One region of the Cryobacterium sp. W22_MBD10_FK3 genome, then DNA from elsewhere that is predicted to be linked to it. Evidence: predicted binding sites of a transcription regulator. Region 1 holds the regulator's gene; each other region holds the start of a gene.
The links. The regulator LexA, encoded in region 1, represses DNA repair genes until DNA is damaged. The targets are predictions, from matches to a motif close to TCGAACANNTGTTCGA.
Positions count from the first base shown of each region.

Region 1 (4,545 bases):
TTCGCTTGTTTCGCGCTGCAGGTGGGCACGGCGAGGCGAGGGCGTGACGTTGCTCATGGCGTTAGTTTATTCGGCTATCGGAGCGAGCCGTGCGATGGCGGTCAGGAACGCGCTCGTCTCGGCCTCGGTGCCGGCCGAGACGCGCAGGTGGCCGGGGATTCCGACGTCGCGGATCAGGATGCCGTCGGCCAGGAGGGCCTCGAAGGTGGCGTGCGGGTCGGCGACCCCGCCGAAGAGCACGAAGTTGCTGCCGCTCCGCAGCGGCCGGTAGCCCAGCCCGGTGAGCTCACGCACCAGACGGTCACGTTGCACCCGGATGTCGTCGACCATGGCGAGCATCTCCCCGGTGTGGGCGAGCGCAGCGACGGCGGCGGCCTGGGTGAGCGCGGACAGGTGGTACGGCAGACGCACCAGGCGCAGGGCATCAGTCACCGCCGGGTCGGCGGCCAGGTAGCCGAGCCGCACACCGGCGAACGCGAAGGCCTTGCTCATGGTGCGCGACACCAGCAGCCGCTCCCGGCCGGGCAGCAGAGTGAGGGCGCTCTCGGTGCCGTCGGGGGCGAACTCGGCGTAGGCCTCGTCGACGACGACGATGCCCGGGGTGGCGTCGTAGACGGCGGCGATGGTTTCCAGCGACAACGGCGTGCCGGTGGGGTTGTTCGGCGAGCAGAGGAAGACGATGTCTGGCGAGGTCTCCCGCACCCAGCGGGCGGCGGTCGCCGGGGTGAGTTCGTAGGCGGCGTCCCGGCCGCCCGGGATCCACCGGGTATCGGTGCCGGAGGCGAGGATCGAGTACATCGAGTAGGTTGGCGCGAAGCCGAGCAGGGAACGCCCCGGCCCGCCGAAGGCCTGCAGCACCTGCTGCAGCACCTCGTTGGAACCGTTGGCCGCCCAGATGTTGTCGCGGGTGAGGCCGTGACCGAGGTAGCCGGCGAGGTCGTCACGCAGTTGGGTGAACTCGCGGTCCGGGTACCGGTTGACGGTGAGGATGGCCGTGGCCAGCGCCGCCGCGATGTCGGCAGCGACAGCGGGCGGAATCGGGTGGGTGTTCTCGTTGACGTTCAGCGCCACCGGCACGTGCAACTGGGGGGCGCCGTAGGGGATGTGTCCGCGGAGGTTGTCACGCAGGGGCAGGTCGTCGAGGCTGGTCACCCGAACAAGCTTAGTTGCGCCGCGAGCCGCCCCGATCTGGGCCGAATCCCGGCTGCCGGCTCAGTAGCCGGCAGATCAGCAGTCGGCAGGTCAGTAGTCGGCAGGTCAGTAGTCGGCAGGTCAGTAGTCGGCAGGTCAGTAGTTGGCAGGGAGGGCGAGGCGCTGGCCGGGCTGCACTGCCTCGGACGGCAGCTGGTTGAGGTTGACGATGTCGGCGATCACGTCGCGCGGGTCCTGCGCGGGGGCGATCGACTCGGCCAGCTGCCACAGCGACTGGCCCGCCTCGATGGTGACGTATTCGAACGCGACGGCGCCGACACCGGCGGTGCCCTCCGCGGCGGCCATGCCGCCGTTGATGGCGATGCCGATGGCGCCAAGCACCAGGGGCACCGCGGCGAGGGTCGTGAACACGGCGCGCCCGCGGCGGGTCAGGCGCAGGTGCGTGGTCGGTGGGATGCCGGCGGTACCGGTGGAAGGGGTGCGGGTGGCCGTGGCGCGGGTGATCGAGCCGGGCTGCACTGCGTATGCTGCGCTCATGTCAAACCTCCTGGTAACGCATCTGGCCCTCGGCCGGGAGGGCCAGATGCGAATCTATGTTCCGAATATATCTTCGAGTGTTCGAACAATCAACCCTGTTTCCGGATATTATGGAGAGATATTCCGCAACACACTCGAATGCGTGTCTACGAATCGCTGCTCAGTGGCTACAGTTTCGATCGGGTAGCTGTACTCAAACAGACACCTCCGACATTGCCGCCGGCGGGCTTCCCGCAGCCGGCCAGTGACACCTTCAACCAGCACCAGCACCAGCCCCGACCGACTAACCAGAGGAGCGACAACGTGGCACAACAGAGCACACCTCGGGACAAGGGCGGCACGCGACGCCGCAAGAGCCTGAGCGACAAACAGCGCGCGGTGATGGACGTCATCCAGCGTTCGGTCCGCGACCGCGGCTACCCGCCGAGCATGCGCGAGATCGGTGATGCCGTCGGCCTGTCCTCACTGTCGAGCGTGACCCACCAGCTGCACCAGCTCGAGCTGAGCGGTTACCTGCGTCGTGACCCGCACCGCCCCCGCGCGCTCGAGGTGCTCATCGAGCTGCCCCAGTCCGGTGACGACGTCACCCCCGGCGCCGCAGACGACTACCAGTCCGGCATTCAGGTGGGTGACGCGGCGATGGTGCCGCTCGTCGGCCGTATCGCCGCCGGTATCCCGATCATGGCCGACCAGCAGATCGATGAGATCTTCCCGCTCCCCCGCCAGCTGGTGGGCAAGGGCGAGCTGTTCATGCTCAAGGTGGTCGGTGAGTCGATGATCGACGCCGCCATCTGCGACGGCGACTGGGTGGTCATCCGTCAGCAGAAGACAGCTGAAAACGGCGAGATCGTGGCAGCGATGCTCGACGGTGAAGCCACGGTCAAGGTGCTGCGGCAGCGCGACGGCCACACCTGGCTGCTCCCCCGCAACACCAACTTCGAGCCGATTCTGGGCGACTACGCCGAGGTCCTCGGCAAGGTCGTCGCGGTGCTGCGCTCGGTCTGATCCCCGCCCGGTTCCACACACGGAACAGGCCCGGTCCCCCAAGGGACCGGGCCTGTTCTGCGTCAGCTGTCGGTTCAGACCAGTGCGGCCCGAACGGCGCGGGTGGCGTCTACGATGTTGCGCAGCGAGTCGACGGTCTCGGCATAACCACGGGTTTTGAGGCCGCAGTCCGGGTTCACCCAGATCTGGCGGGCCGGGATGGATTCGAGTGCCCGCTCGAGCAGCTCGGTGACCTCGGCGACACCGGGCACGCGCGGTGAGTGGATGTCGTAGACGCCCGGCCCGATGCCGTGGTCGAACCCGCTGGTCTGCAGGTCGGCGACGACCTCCATCTTCGACCTGGCGGCCTCGATGCTGGTCACGTCGGCGTCGAGGTTGCGGATGGCGTCGATCACCACCCCGAATTCGGAGTAGCAGAGGTGGGTGTGGATCTGCGTCTGGTCCGCGACGCCCGCCGTGGCGAGCCTGAACGAGCCGACCGACCAGTCGAGGTAGTCGGCGTGGTCCTTCTTCTTCAGCGGCAGCAGTTCCCGCAGCGCGGGCTCGTCGACCTGCACGACCTGGATGCCTGCGGCTTCCAGGTCGCCGATCTCATCGCGGAGGGCGAGCGCCACCTGGCGGGCGGTCTCCCCCAGCGGCTGGTCGTCACGCACGAACGACCAGGCCAGGATGGTGACCGGCCCGGTGAGCATGCCCTTGACCGGCTTCTCGGTCAGGCTCTGGGTGTAGCTGGACCATTCCACGGTGATGGGCGCCGGCCTGGACACGTCGCCCCAGAGGATGGACGGTCGGGTACACCGGCTGCCGTAGGACTGCACCCAACCGTTTTCGGTCACCGTGAAGCCGTCGAGGTTCTCGGCGAAATACTGCACCATGTCGTTGCGCTCGGGTTCGCCATGCACGAGCACGTCGAGGCCGAGGTCTTCCTGCAGTTGCACGACCCGGCCGATCTCGGCGCGCATCAGCTCCCGATAGTCGGCCGGCGCGAGGTCACCGGAGACCAGGCGGGCTCGGGCGCGGCGGATCTCAGTGGTCTGCGGGAACGAACCGATGGTCGTGGTCGGCAGCGGCGGCAGGTCGAGCACGGCTTCCTGGGCGGCGACCCGGCTCTCGTAGTCCCCCCGGCTGAAGTCGGCCGGGGTGAGCGTGTTGAGCCGGGCGCGCACGGCGCCATCACGCACGCCGGGCGACACGCGACGTTGGGCCAGTGCCGCGGTGGCCGCGTCAAGGTCGGCCTGGATGGCTGCCTGACCGTGGGAGAGGCCGCGGGCGAGGGTGGCGACCTGGCCGATCTTCTGGTCGGCGAAGGCCAGCCAGCTGGTGAGGTCGGCTCCCAGCTTGGTCTCGTCGGTGACGTCGTGCGGCAGGTGCAGCAGCGAGGTGGAGGTGGAAACCGCGACGTTCTCGCTCAGCCTGCTCAGCTGGCCGACCGTGTCGAATGCCGCCGCGAGGTCGCCGCGCCAGATGTTGTGGCCGTCGATGACGCCGGCCACCAGAGTCGTGTCCTCCAGCCCGGGGATGCCGGCCGGCACCGTGCCGCGCACCAGGTCCAGGCCGATCGCCTCGACCGGGGTGTTGGCCAGCACCGGGAGGGCGTCGTCGAGGCTGCCGTAGGGGGCCGCAACGAACAGTCCCGGTCGGGTGTCGAGCCCGCCGAGGGTGTCGTAGGCCTGGGCCAGGGCGGCCAGGGCGCGGTCCCGCGGGATGTCGATGCTCTCGCTCACGAGACCCGGTTCGTCCAGCTGCACCCACTCCGCGCCGGCCGCGGCGAGGCGTTCGATCAGGGCCGCGTAGACCGGCAGCAGGTCGTCGAGGCGGTCCAGGGGGTGGAAGCCGGCCGGGGCCGCTTCG
Region 1 covers NZ_JBGQOH010000012.1:68,107-72,651, reverse strand. Annotated here, with positions in the region: gene hisB (imidazoleglycerol-phosphate dehydratase HisB) at 1-57, opposite strand, end outside; gene ACEN2M_RS12440 (histidinol-phosphate transaminase) at 67-1,152, opposite strand; gene ACEN2M_RS12435 (LysM peptidoglycan-binding domain-containing protein) at 1,288-1,689, opposite strand; gene lexA (transcriptional repressor LexA) at 1,993-2,694, shown strand; gene metE (5-methyltetrahydropteroyltriglutamate--homocysteine S-methyltransferase) at 2,769-4,545, opposite strand, start outside.

Region 2 (4,545 bases), on a different contig from region 1:
TCGATGACGGCGTGCTCCACGTCGTACTCCACGTTGTCGCGGCGCGGCCAGACCACCGTGAATTCGCCGGTGGGGTCGTTCGCGTCGAGCAAAAAGGTCTCGCTGGTGACGCTGGAGCCGGCCTCGATCATGAGGTAGCGGTTGCTGCGGGAGCGTCCGACACCCACCCAGAAGCGTTCGTCTGGCTCGGTGAACACCGAGACGTCCGACGCGGCGGGAGTGTTGACCTCGTGGCGCCAGACGGTGTCGGGACGCCAGGCGTCGTCGACAGTCGTGTAGAAGACGTAGCGGCCGCTCGGGTCGAACAGCGCGCCGGCGCTGGTGTTGGGAATCTCGTCGGCGAGGTTCTCGCCGGTGGCGATGGTGCGAATCCGCACCGTGTAGCGTTCGTCGCCCTCCACGTCGACGGCGTAGAGCAACTGGGTGCCGTCGTCGCTCACATCGAAGCTGCCCAGGGAGTAGAAGTCGTGGTCGGCGGCCTCGGCGTTGTCGTCGAGCAGCACCTGCTCGCCGGGGAGACCGGGTGCGGCGGCATCGGTGCCGGCGGTGCCGGTGCCGGTGCCGGTCGCGGGTTCGATCACCGGGGGAGTCCAGTCGTCCGGGCCCGAGATCGGGGCGCGGCAGTGGATGCCGTACTCCTGGCCCTCCACGGAACGCGTGTAGTGCCACCACTGCCCGCGGCGCACGGGCACGCTGAGGTCGGTCTCCTGGGTGCGGTCCTTGATCTCCTCGAAGATCTGCTCCTGCAGCAGCTCCAGGTGGCTGGTGCGGGCATCCGTGTAGGCGTTCTCGGCCTCGAGGTGCTTGATGACCTCCGGGGCATCCTTGTCGCGCAGCCACTCGTAGTTGTCGACGTAGACATCGTTGTGGTGGATGCGCCGCGTGGGCTTCTGGGCGGCGACGGGAGGAAGGTTCATGTCTTCAGCGTAGCCATCCGATCCGGCCGTGTCCCGTGTAACGGCCGGGCCGGCGCAGCTACCCGGTTTGGGGGTGGCCCGGGGCGGTCGCGGGCGCGCGCCGAGGCCTAGGGTGAAGCTCAGGGTGGGTGAGTCGATGAGGGGCACGAGGGGTATGCACACACGGAGTCGGATGGGGCACGGGCCACGTCGAGTGCTGGCGGTGGGAACGCTGCTCGTGCTGTTGACCGGCTGCACGGGCGGGCAGGACCTGCTGCCCACAGTGCCGACGCCGACGTCCACGGCCGCCGTCGTCGCCGAGCCCTCCGCACAGACCGTGCGGCTGGACTGTGCTGTCGTGGTGCCGGCAGCCGGTGTCGCCGGCATCCTGGGCGTGCCGGAGGGCGACCTGGTGCTGGGCGACGCCGAGCGGTCGACCGACGGGTACGCGCCGAACAGCGAGGTGGTGGCGATCGACATGACGGCTGCCGCGGTTGAGGCATCCGGGCAGCAGTCCTGCCGCTATGCGGTGCCCGCAGGCGAGGATGCCGGGCCATCCGTGCTGGTGACGGTCCTGCCCGACAGTGCGAGCTATTTCGCTCTCACCGAGCCCGATCCGAACGACGGCCATCCCATGCTGCCGGTGGATCTCGGTGACGCCGCATTCTTCGCCTGCCGCGGCGGCGAATGGGATGGCTGCCGGGCCCAGGTGCTGGTAGCGACAACATGGCTGTCGATCACCGTGGGCATGCCGGAGCCCGATGAAGCCGAGTTCCTGGCCTATGCGGGCACCCTGGTCGATGCTGTGGCCGGCGTGACGTTGCCCGTTGCGGTGGTGCCCCCGCGGGCGGACTGTGCCACTTTGCTCAGCCCGCATGACCTGACCATCGAGGGGCGGCTGGTCGGAGCGAGCGGCGGAGACATCACGCCGGTCGGCAGCGGCAACTTCAGGTTCGAGGTTCCGGCCTATCGTGCCGGTCTGGTGGATTGTTCCTGGGCGTCGGACCAGAGCGCGAGCTGGGACCGGGTGCACCTGACGGTGCTGCCGGCCGCCGGGGAGGCGTGGCAGAAGATGAAGTTCGCCGCCCTGAACTCCCCGATCGCGCTGCAGAAGGTCGATCTGTCCAGCGAGCCGGATGCCGGCTGGCCGGCAACCGGAGTCGCAGCCCTGTCGGGCTGCGCCGGAGCGGACTGCCAGGTGACCCTTCTGGCGGGTGACGTCTGGCTTACCGTCACGACCACTGGCCCCGCCGATCTCGCCGACGCCACGGCGCTCGCCGTGAGGTCCTACGCCCGCTACGCGGCCGCCACCTAGGCGCGCTGGTCAGGCTATCGAATGACCCGCCATACCGAGGAGGAAAAACTTACGAATTTACCTGTGGAAAACTTGACCTATTCTCACATATTTGTTCGATTCGTGAGAGAATGGGGGTATGGACGACGAGCTGGCTCCAGGCTCCACCGCACCGACGGGAACTCCTCCCGCCGGTCCGAATCTGCATGACTGGAACACCGGCCTCGCCGGCCCGGCACCGGAGCCTGTCGATGAGCTGACCGATCCGCTGACCGGTGCCGTGCCGGGTGGCGCGCCCGATGCCGCCAGTCTCGGCGGCACCACCGACACCGCGGGCTCGCCGCAGTCCGGCCCCGCCCTGGGTAAGCCGCGGCCGCCGTGGCGGGAGCCGTCCGAGTTGCCCGCGGTGCAGCGGGCGCATACCGGGCCGTTCGGCGAGAAGCTGAAGGTGCTCGATGACGCGGCGGCGATGGTGCAGGCGGTGATGGCGTCCATTGATGTGAATGGGCTCAGCGACGCCGAGGTGGTCGCGTTGACGCAGATGGTGGAGCGGGCGGGCCGGCCGGTGGATGCGGCCCGGGTGAGCACTGCGACGGTGGTCGGTTACCGGTCTAGGCGGATGCTGGGCCGGGAGTCGATGGCCTGGCGGATGGGCGCTCCGCACCAGAACGTGTTGCTGACCCGGCTGACGCTGGCGTCGGTGCCGGAGATGAAACGTCGGATGGCGTTGGGTGAGAAGGTGACGCCCCGGGTGCTGGGCGGTGCCGCGTTCGAGCCGGTGTTCCCGGTGGTCGCTGCGGCGTTGCGCTCCGGAGAACTGGGCATCGACGCGGCGGAGACCATTGTGGCCGGCCTGACCGACTACACGGCAACCGGCCGCCTCGACGCCGACCCCGCCCACGTTCAGAAAGCCGAACGCGACCTCGTGGAACAGGCCACGGGGTCCGTCTACGGCCACACACCCGGCCCCGGCGAGACTGGCACCGGGTCGGACGACGACGGCGACGCCGACACTGCCGGCGATCGCGACGGCGACACCGACGGCGACACCGGCACTGACGCCGACGCCGACGCTGACGCCGATGGTGATCGCGGGCCGGCCGGCGGGTTCACCGGGCCGATCGGTCGCCTGGGCGAGTCGGACGGGTTCACCTATCCGGCCGATGAGATCCGCAAACTGGCGGTGCGCTGGCAAGCCGTGCTCAACCCGGACGGACTCGCCCCGAACGCACCCACCGTCGAAGCGAAATCCACCTTCTCGTTCGGCCCCTGCAAAGACGGCCTGCACCCCCTGCGCGGCGGGGTGACGCCGGAGCTGAAAGGGGTGATGCAGAACCTGTTCAACACGTTCCAGTCCGCCCGGTCCGCGCCCTCGTTCCCGTCCGTGGACGAGCAGCAGCGCATCGAGGCCGGCGAGCTGGTGCCCGGCGAGTTGATCGACGAGCGCACCGGCGGCGAGAAGCGCGCCGACATTCTCCGCGGCATCCTGGTGCAGGTGGCCCAGGACCCCCGCACCCCGACGATGGGCGGCATGCCACCCACGGTGATGGTGCACGTGAACGCCACCGACCTGCTCAACCAGGCCGGGGTGGGCTGGATCGACGGGGTCGACGAACCGATCTCGATGACCACGATCACCCAGCTGATCGACAACGGCGGCATGCAGCCGCTGTTCTTCGGCACCAACGGTGCCGTCCTCGGCCTCGGCTCGAAGGAGCGCTGCTTCACCCCCAAACAACGCAAGGCGATCACAGCAAGGGACGGCGGTTGCATCATCCCGGGCTGTGACTGCCCACCGCAATGGACCGAAGTGCACCACGTCACACCCTGGCAGTCAGGCGGCGACACCCATGTCAGCAACGGGGTGCTGCTGTGTTGGTATCACCACCACACGATCACCAGTGGGGGCGGGTGGAAGATCCGCATGGTCGCCGGCATGCCGCAGGTCAAAGCACCGCGCTGGATCGACCCGACCGGCGCTTGGCGGCCACCGAACCAACACCGGGCCCACGACCCCCGCACCCGAAGACCTCCCCGAACAGAGTGACCGTCCCGTGACCACACCCTGGCCCGCGCATTGGCGCCACAGTGACAGAACAGGGACCACATTCTGGCCGCCGTGCGACTACGCCCTGACCCACACTGCGGCGACACCCCGGCCGCTCAGCTACCACGCGCAGGGCGATTACCGGCTCGCATGGGGCTTCGTTAGGGTCGAAGAAGGAGCATCAGAGCGTCCACCTCCACCACGGTGCTTCGGATAGGAACCACCATGACGACGTCCGACAACACCGCCTCAGGCACGACCTCAGGCATGACCTCAGGAACCTCAGACGACACAGCCGGCACGATCGC
Region 2 covers NZ_JBGQOH010000009.1:55,487-60,031, forward strand. Annotated here, with positions in the region: gene ACEN2M_RS10870 (S9 family peptidase) at 1-917, opposite strand, end outside; gene ACEN2M_RS10875 (hypothetical protein) at 1,120-2,211, shown strand; gene ACEN2M_RS10880 (DUF222 domain-containing protein) at 2,330-4,237, shown strand; gene ACEN2M_RS10885 (HAD-IA family hydrolase) at 4,463-4,545, shown strand, end outside.
Region 2: the regulator LexA is predicted to act here: its motif matches at 2,295-2,310, upstream of ACEN2M_RS10880 (DUF222 domain-containing protein).

Region 3 (4,545 bases), on a different contig from region 1:
CGTCCTCGGCCACGGTGGCCGTGTGACCGCCGCCGGACTCGACCGTGACCTCGGCCCCGGAGAGCACGACGTCGGTGAAGGCCTGCATGCCGTCGCCGGCCGCGTTCACGTCGACGGTGCCGCCGGCGAGCGAGATGTACCCGCGGGTGACGTCCTCCTCGTTGTCAGACTTGAGGCCGTCGCCGCCGGCCGTCACCGTGAGGGCGCCGCCGTCGACCACCAGGTAGTCCTTGCCGCGGATGCCGTCATCGGCGGCGGTCACCGTCAGGGTGCCCGAGTTGATGACCAGGCCGTCGGCGCTGGTGATGCCGTCGTTGCCGTTACCGGTCACGTCGAGCGCGCCGGTGCCGGTGATGGTGAGGTCGGCCGCACTGTAGAGCGCGGCGTTGGCGTTGGCGTCGTCGTCCTCGGCATAGCCGTCGGTGTCGGCCAGGGAGTTCGTGGATCCGTCGGCGAGTACGATCATCGCCTCGTCGGCCTCGGTCACCACGAGGGCGGCCCCGGCGGAGTTGGTGACCTCGGCACCGTTCAGGATCAGTCGCACGGTGCCCTCACCGGAGGAGGCGACGACGATCTGGCCGTCATCGAGGGTGCCGCTCAGTTCGTAGGTGCCGGCCGCGGTGATCGTCACGGTGCTGCCGGCGATGGAGACGGCATCGCTGTCCGCCGCGGTGTTGTCGACTGAGCCGCTGTCGCCGTTCAGGGCGACCGGAACCACGTCGGCGTCGTCCCACTCGTCGTCGTCGGCGTCGTCGTGGGTCTCCTGGTTGGCGGCCAGAACCTCGGCGGCCGTGGTCGACTCGTCGACGGCGACCGCCGCGGTGCTTGTCGACCCGGTGGTTGCCGTGCCGCCGGTGCCGGCGGCCACGGCGGTGCAGCCGGTCAGGAGGGCAGCGGTGACGAGGAACGGCAGCACCCTGTAGGTGCAGGCCCGCATGTCGAGGCGGTGCGTGCCACCCGGCGAATCGGAGTTGGTCAGGGGATTTTTCATGGGGTACTCACAATCGATGGGGTGTCAGTCACAATGGGGCGGCGGCGCGGGCGCCTAGCGGAAGTAGCGGCGCAACACGGGCGCCCACTTGTTGTCGGGCAGGTCACTGCCCAGGGCAGCCATACCGGTGCCGTACTTCGAGATGGTGGCCGGGCGGTGGCCGTGCGCCCAGAGAATCCGGTCGACGGCGGATGCCCGCGACCCCGACTTCGTTTCCACGATCGCCAGGTTCGGCCGGTCCAGCCGGCGCTCCAGGGCGGCCGGCCTGGCTCCGCTGTGGTCGGCCAGGGTTGCCCAGGACAGGCCGGTGTCGATGGTGGCCCGGCTGCTGGACTCCGGGATGAACAGGGTGGTGCGGAGGTACCTGGTCATCAGGGTCGGCTCGAGGTGCCGGCCCCGGATGCCCGCGATGTCGGCCGCATCGAGCACGTGGTCGGCGTACCGACGACCCTCGGCGGTGAGCGTGGCCCTGTCGGCGATCGCATACGACAGCCGGTCCTTCACCGTGACGCCGCGACCGCCCCTGGTTTTCACCTCGAGGTAGCTCTGGGCGGAGTCGACATAGGTGCGGGTGCGGATCTTGAACCGGCGTCGGCGTGGATGGGCCGCCATCAGGAAGCTGGTGAGCTCGGGGGTGTCGAAGTAGACCGACTCGTAGGCGCTGGAGCGCACCCCGTCGATGTCGAGCACCCGCACGTCGGGAGCCAGGTCGCCCAGTACGGCATCCAGCCTGGCGCGGGGCAGCACGTACTTGCGGTCGATGCGGGTGAGCAGGCTCGCTCGTTCGGTGAGCTCGGCCAGGCCGATGGTGTGCAGGCCGGTGAGCGGCACGTCGAGCACGCGCGCCCCCGACAGCGCTGCGGCGCTCATCGGTTGGACTCCGCCAGCACAACGGCGCCCGTCGTGCGGGCCGCGTCCGGCAGCGGCGCCGCGGAGCGCGCCGGCCCCGTCTGGTACCGCACGTCCACGAGGGTGGTGTCGTTCACCAGGTCGAGGCTCTGCACACGCACACCGTGCACCCTGCCGCCGAGCAGGCCTTCCAGGTGCGCGATCAGGGCGGACTCGTCGGCGAACGCGGCATCCAGCACCACGGTCTGCTGCCGGTAGCGGCGGAACAGCCGGGGGTTGTCGCCGAAATAGACCACGGCGAGGATCAGGGCCATCAGCAGCACGGTGAGGACCGTGGGTTCGGCGCTCAGCCCGGCGAGCAGGCCCATAGCGAGGGCGGCGAAGTAGTAGGCCACCTCGTGCTGCTCGATCTCACTCGAGCGCAGCCGGATGATCGACAGCACGCCGAACAAACCGAGGCCGAGGCCGACGCCGACGGTGCTCGATGCGAGCACCTGGGCGACGGCGAGCACGCCGACGTTGACAACCAGGTACGCGACAACAAGGTCACGGCGCCGGTGACGCGGAAAATACAGCCCGAACGTGAGCAGGCTGATGAAGAGCAGATCGATCAGGATGATCGCGGCCTGCAGCATGGTGTCCTCCAAATGAACAATCGGTAACGCAACGATGTCCATCTAGCCCGCCTGGCCTATGAGCCGGCTATGCGCGAGTTATGAGCCGCAGGTGAGACTGTGGGAGTCGCCCCGTGGATGTGCCCCCATCTCGCATTGTCAGACCGACAGGAGTAAACTTCGAACATATGTTCTATAGGTCGAGGTGATGTGCCATGAGTCTGATTAACGAAACCGTCGCGGTCTGGGTATCGCCGGAGGGTTCTCCGGTGCGGCTGGTCTGGCGCGCCCGCCGGTTCAGGGTGACCGACACCCCCACGCCGTTGACGGCATCGGTGTCGCTGCCAGACGAGCTGGCGTACTTCCTCACCCACCTGCCCAAGCCGGTCGCCGCCTGGCGATGTCAGGGCACCGCCGATGACGGCACCTCGCTGGTGTTCGACATCCAGCACGACGACGGCGGCGGCCGCTGGCAGCTGTTGCGGGCCTACGACTGAATGCCCGCGTGCCGCCCGCGCCGTGCATTTCGTGCGGCCGGATGCGGCGCTACGCTGCCACCGACAAGGGAGGCATCGTGAGCGAGAACACCAACGAAAACAAGCAACCCGGCCGGGAGCAAGACACCCGGTGGGCGACGCGGATCACGTTCCTGCGCAGCCGGGCGGCGGTGGCCCGCGCCGAGGTGTCCGCGCTCGAGGCCATGCATCGGGATCCGGAGATTCTCGAAGACCTGCTGGCCAATGCCGCCCCCGAGGAGGTGGCGCTGGCCGAGGCCGTCGAACACCGCATCAGCGAACGTGTGGCCGCCGCCAGCCAGATCGCCGACGCGGCAGAGGCCGACTACGAACGGGCCGTGCTCGACGGCGCGGATCTGCTGAGCAACACCGACCTGCGCCTGGACGGCGACACCGAGTAGAGCGCCGAGCAGGGCGCGGAGGCTTTACGTCGTCACCCTGGAGGCCACGGGCCACGCGCCGGTCGCGTGTGCCACTTCCGCAGCCTTGATTCGGTGCACGGTCTTCAGGAACGAATCCGGATTCAGCGAGATCGAGTCGATACCCTCGCCCACCAGGAATTCGGCGAAGTCGGGGTAATTGCTCGGCCCCTGGCCGCAGATGCCGATCTTGATTCCGGCCGCGTGCGCCTTGTCGATGGCCTCGCTGATCATGCGGGTCACCGCCTCGTTGCGTTCGTCGAAGAGCGCCGCCAGGTCGCCGGAGTCCCGATCGACGCCGAGCACCAGCTGGGTCAGGTCGTTGGAGCCGATCGAGAAGCCGTCGAACCGGGTGGCGAACTGCTCGGCCAGCACCACATTGGCGGGGATCTCGCACATCATGTACACCTGCAGCCCGTTCCGGCCACGCACCAGACCGTTCTCGGCCATCACGGCGAGCACCCTGTCGGCCTCGGTGGTGGTGCGGCAGAACGGCACCATCACGATCACGTTGCTGAACCCGATCTGCTCCCGCACCCGTTTGAGCGCCCGGCATTCCAGCGCGAACCCTTCGGCGTACTTGGGGTTGTAGTACCTGGATGCACCGCGGAAGCCGAGCATCGGGTTCTCCTCGGCCTGTTCGAAGACGTCGCCGCCGATCAGGTGCGCGTATTCGTTCGACTTGAAGTCGCTCAGCCGCACGATCACCGGGTGCGGGTAGTACGGCGCCCCCAGCTTGGCGATGCCCAGGGCGAGGGTGTTCACGAAGTACTCGCCGAGGTCGTCGTAGCCGCGGGTGAGCTCGGTGATCTGACTGAGCACCGCCGGGTCGGTGACCCGCTCAGGGTGCACCAGGGCCATCGGGTGGATCTTGACGAGGTTGTTGATGATGAACTCCATCCGCGCCAGGCCCACCCCTGCGCTGGGCAGGCGCCACCATTCGAAGGCCGCGGCGGGGCTGGCGATGTTCACCATCACCTGGGTGCGGGTGATCGGCACGGCGCCCAGGTCGACCTGTTCGGTCTCGGCGGCCAGGATGCCCGCATAGACGAATCCCTCGTCGCCCTCCGCGCACGAGATGGTGATGGGGGCACCCTCGGCGAGCACCTCGGTGGCGTTCCGGGTGCCCACCACCGCCGGCACCCCGAGCTCGCGGC
Region 3 covers NZ_JBGQOH010000002.1:188,820-193,364, reverse strand. Annotated here, with positions in the region: gene ACEN2M_RS03855 (carbohydrate-binding domain-containing protein) at 1-991, opposite strand, end outside; gene ACEN2M_RS03850 (polyphosphate polymerase domain-containing protein) at 1,046-1,861, opposite strand; gene ACEN2M_RS03845 (DUF4956 domain-containing protein) at 1,858-2,475, opposite strand; gene ACEN2M_RS03840 (DUF6504 family protein) at 2,670-2,951, shown strand; gene ACEN2M_RS03835 (hypothetical protein) at 3,029-3,370, shown strand; gene ppsA (phosphoenolpyruvate synthase) at 3,395-4,545, opposite strand, start outside.
Region 3: the regulator LexA is predicted to act here: its motif matches at 2,635-2,650, upstream of ACEN2M_RS03840 (DUF6504 family protein).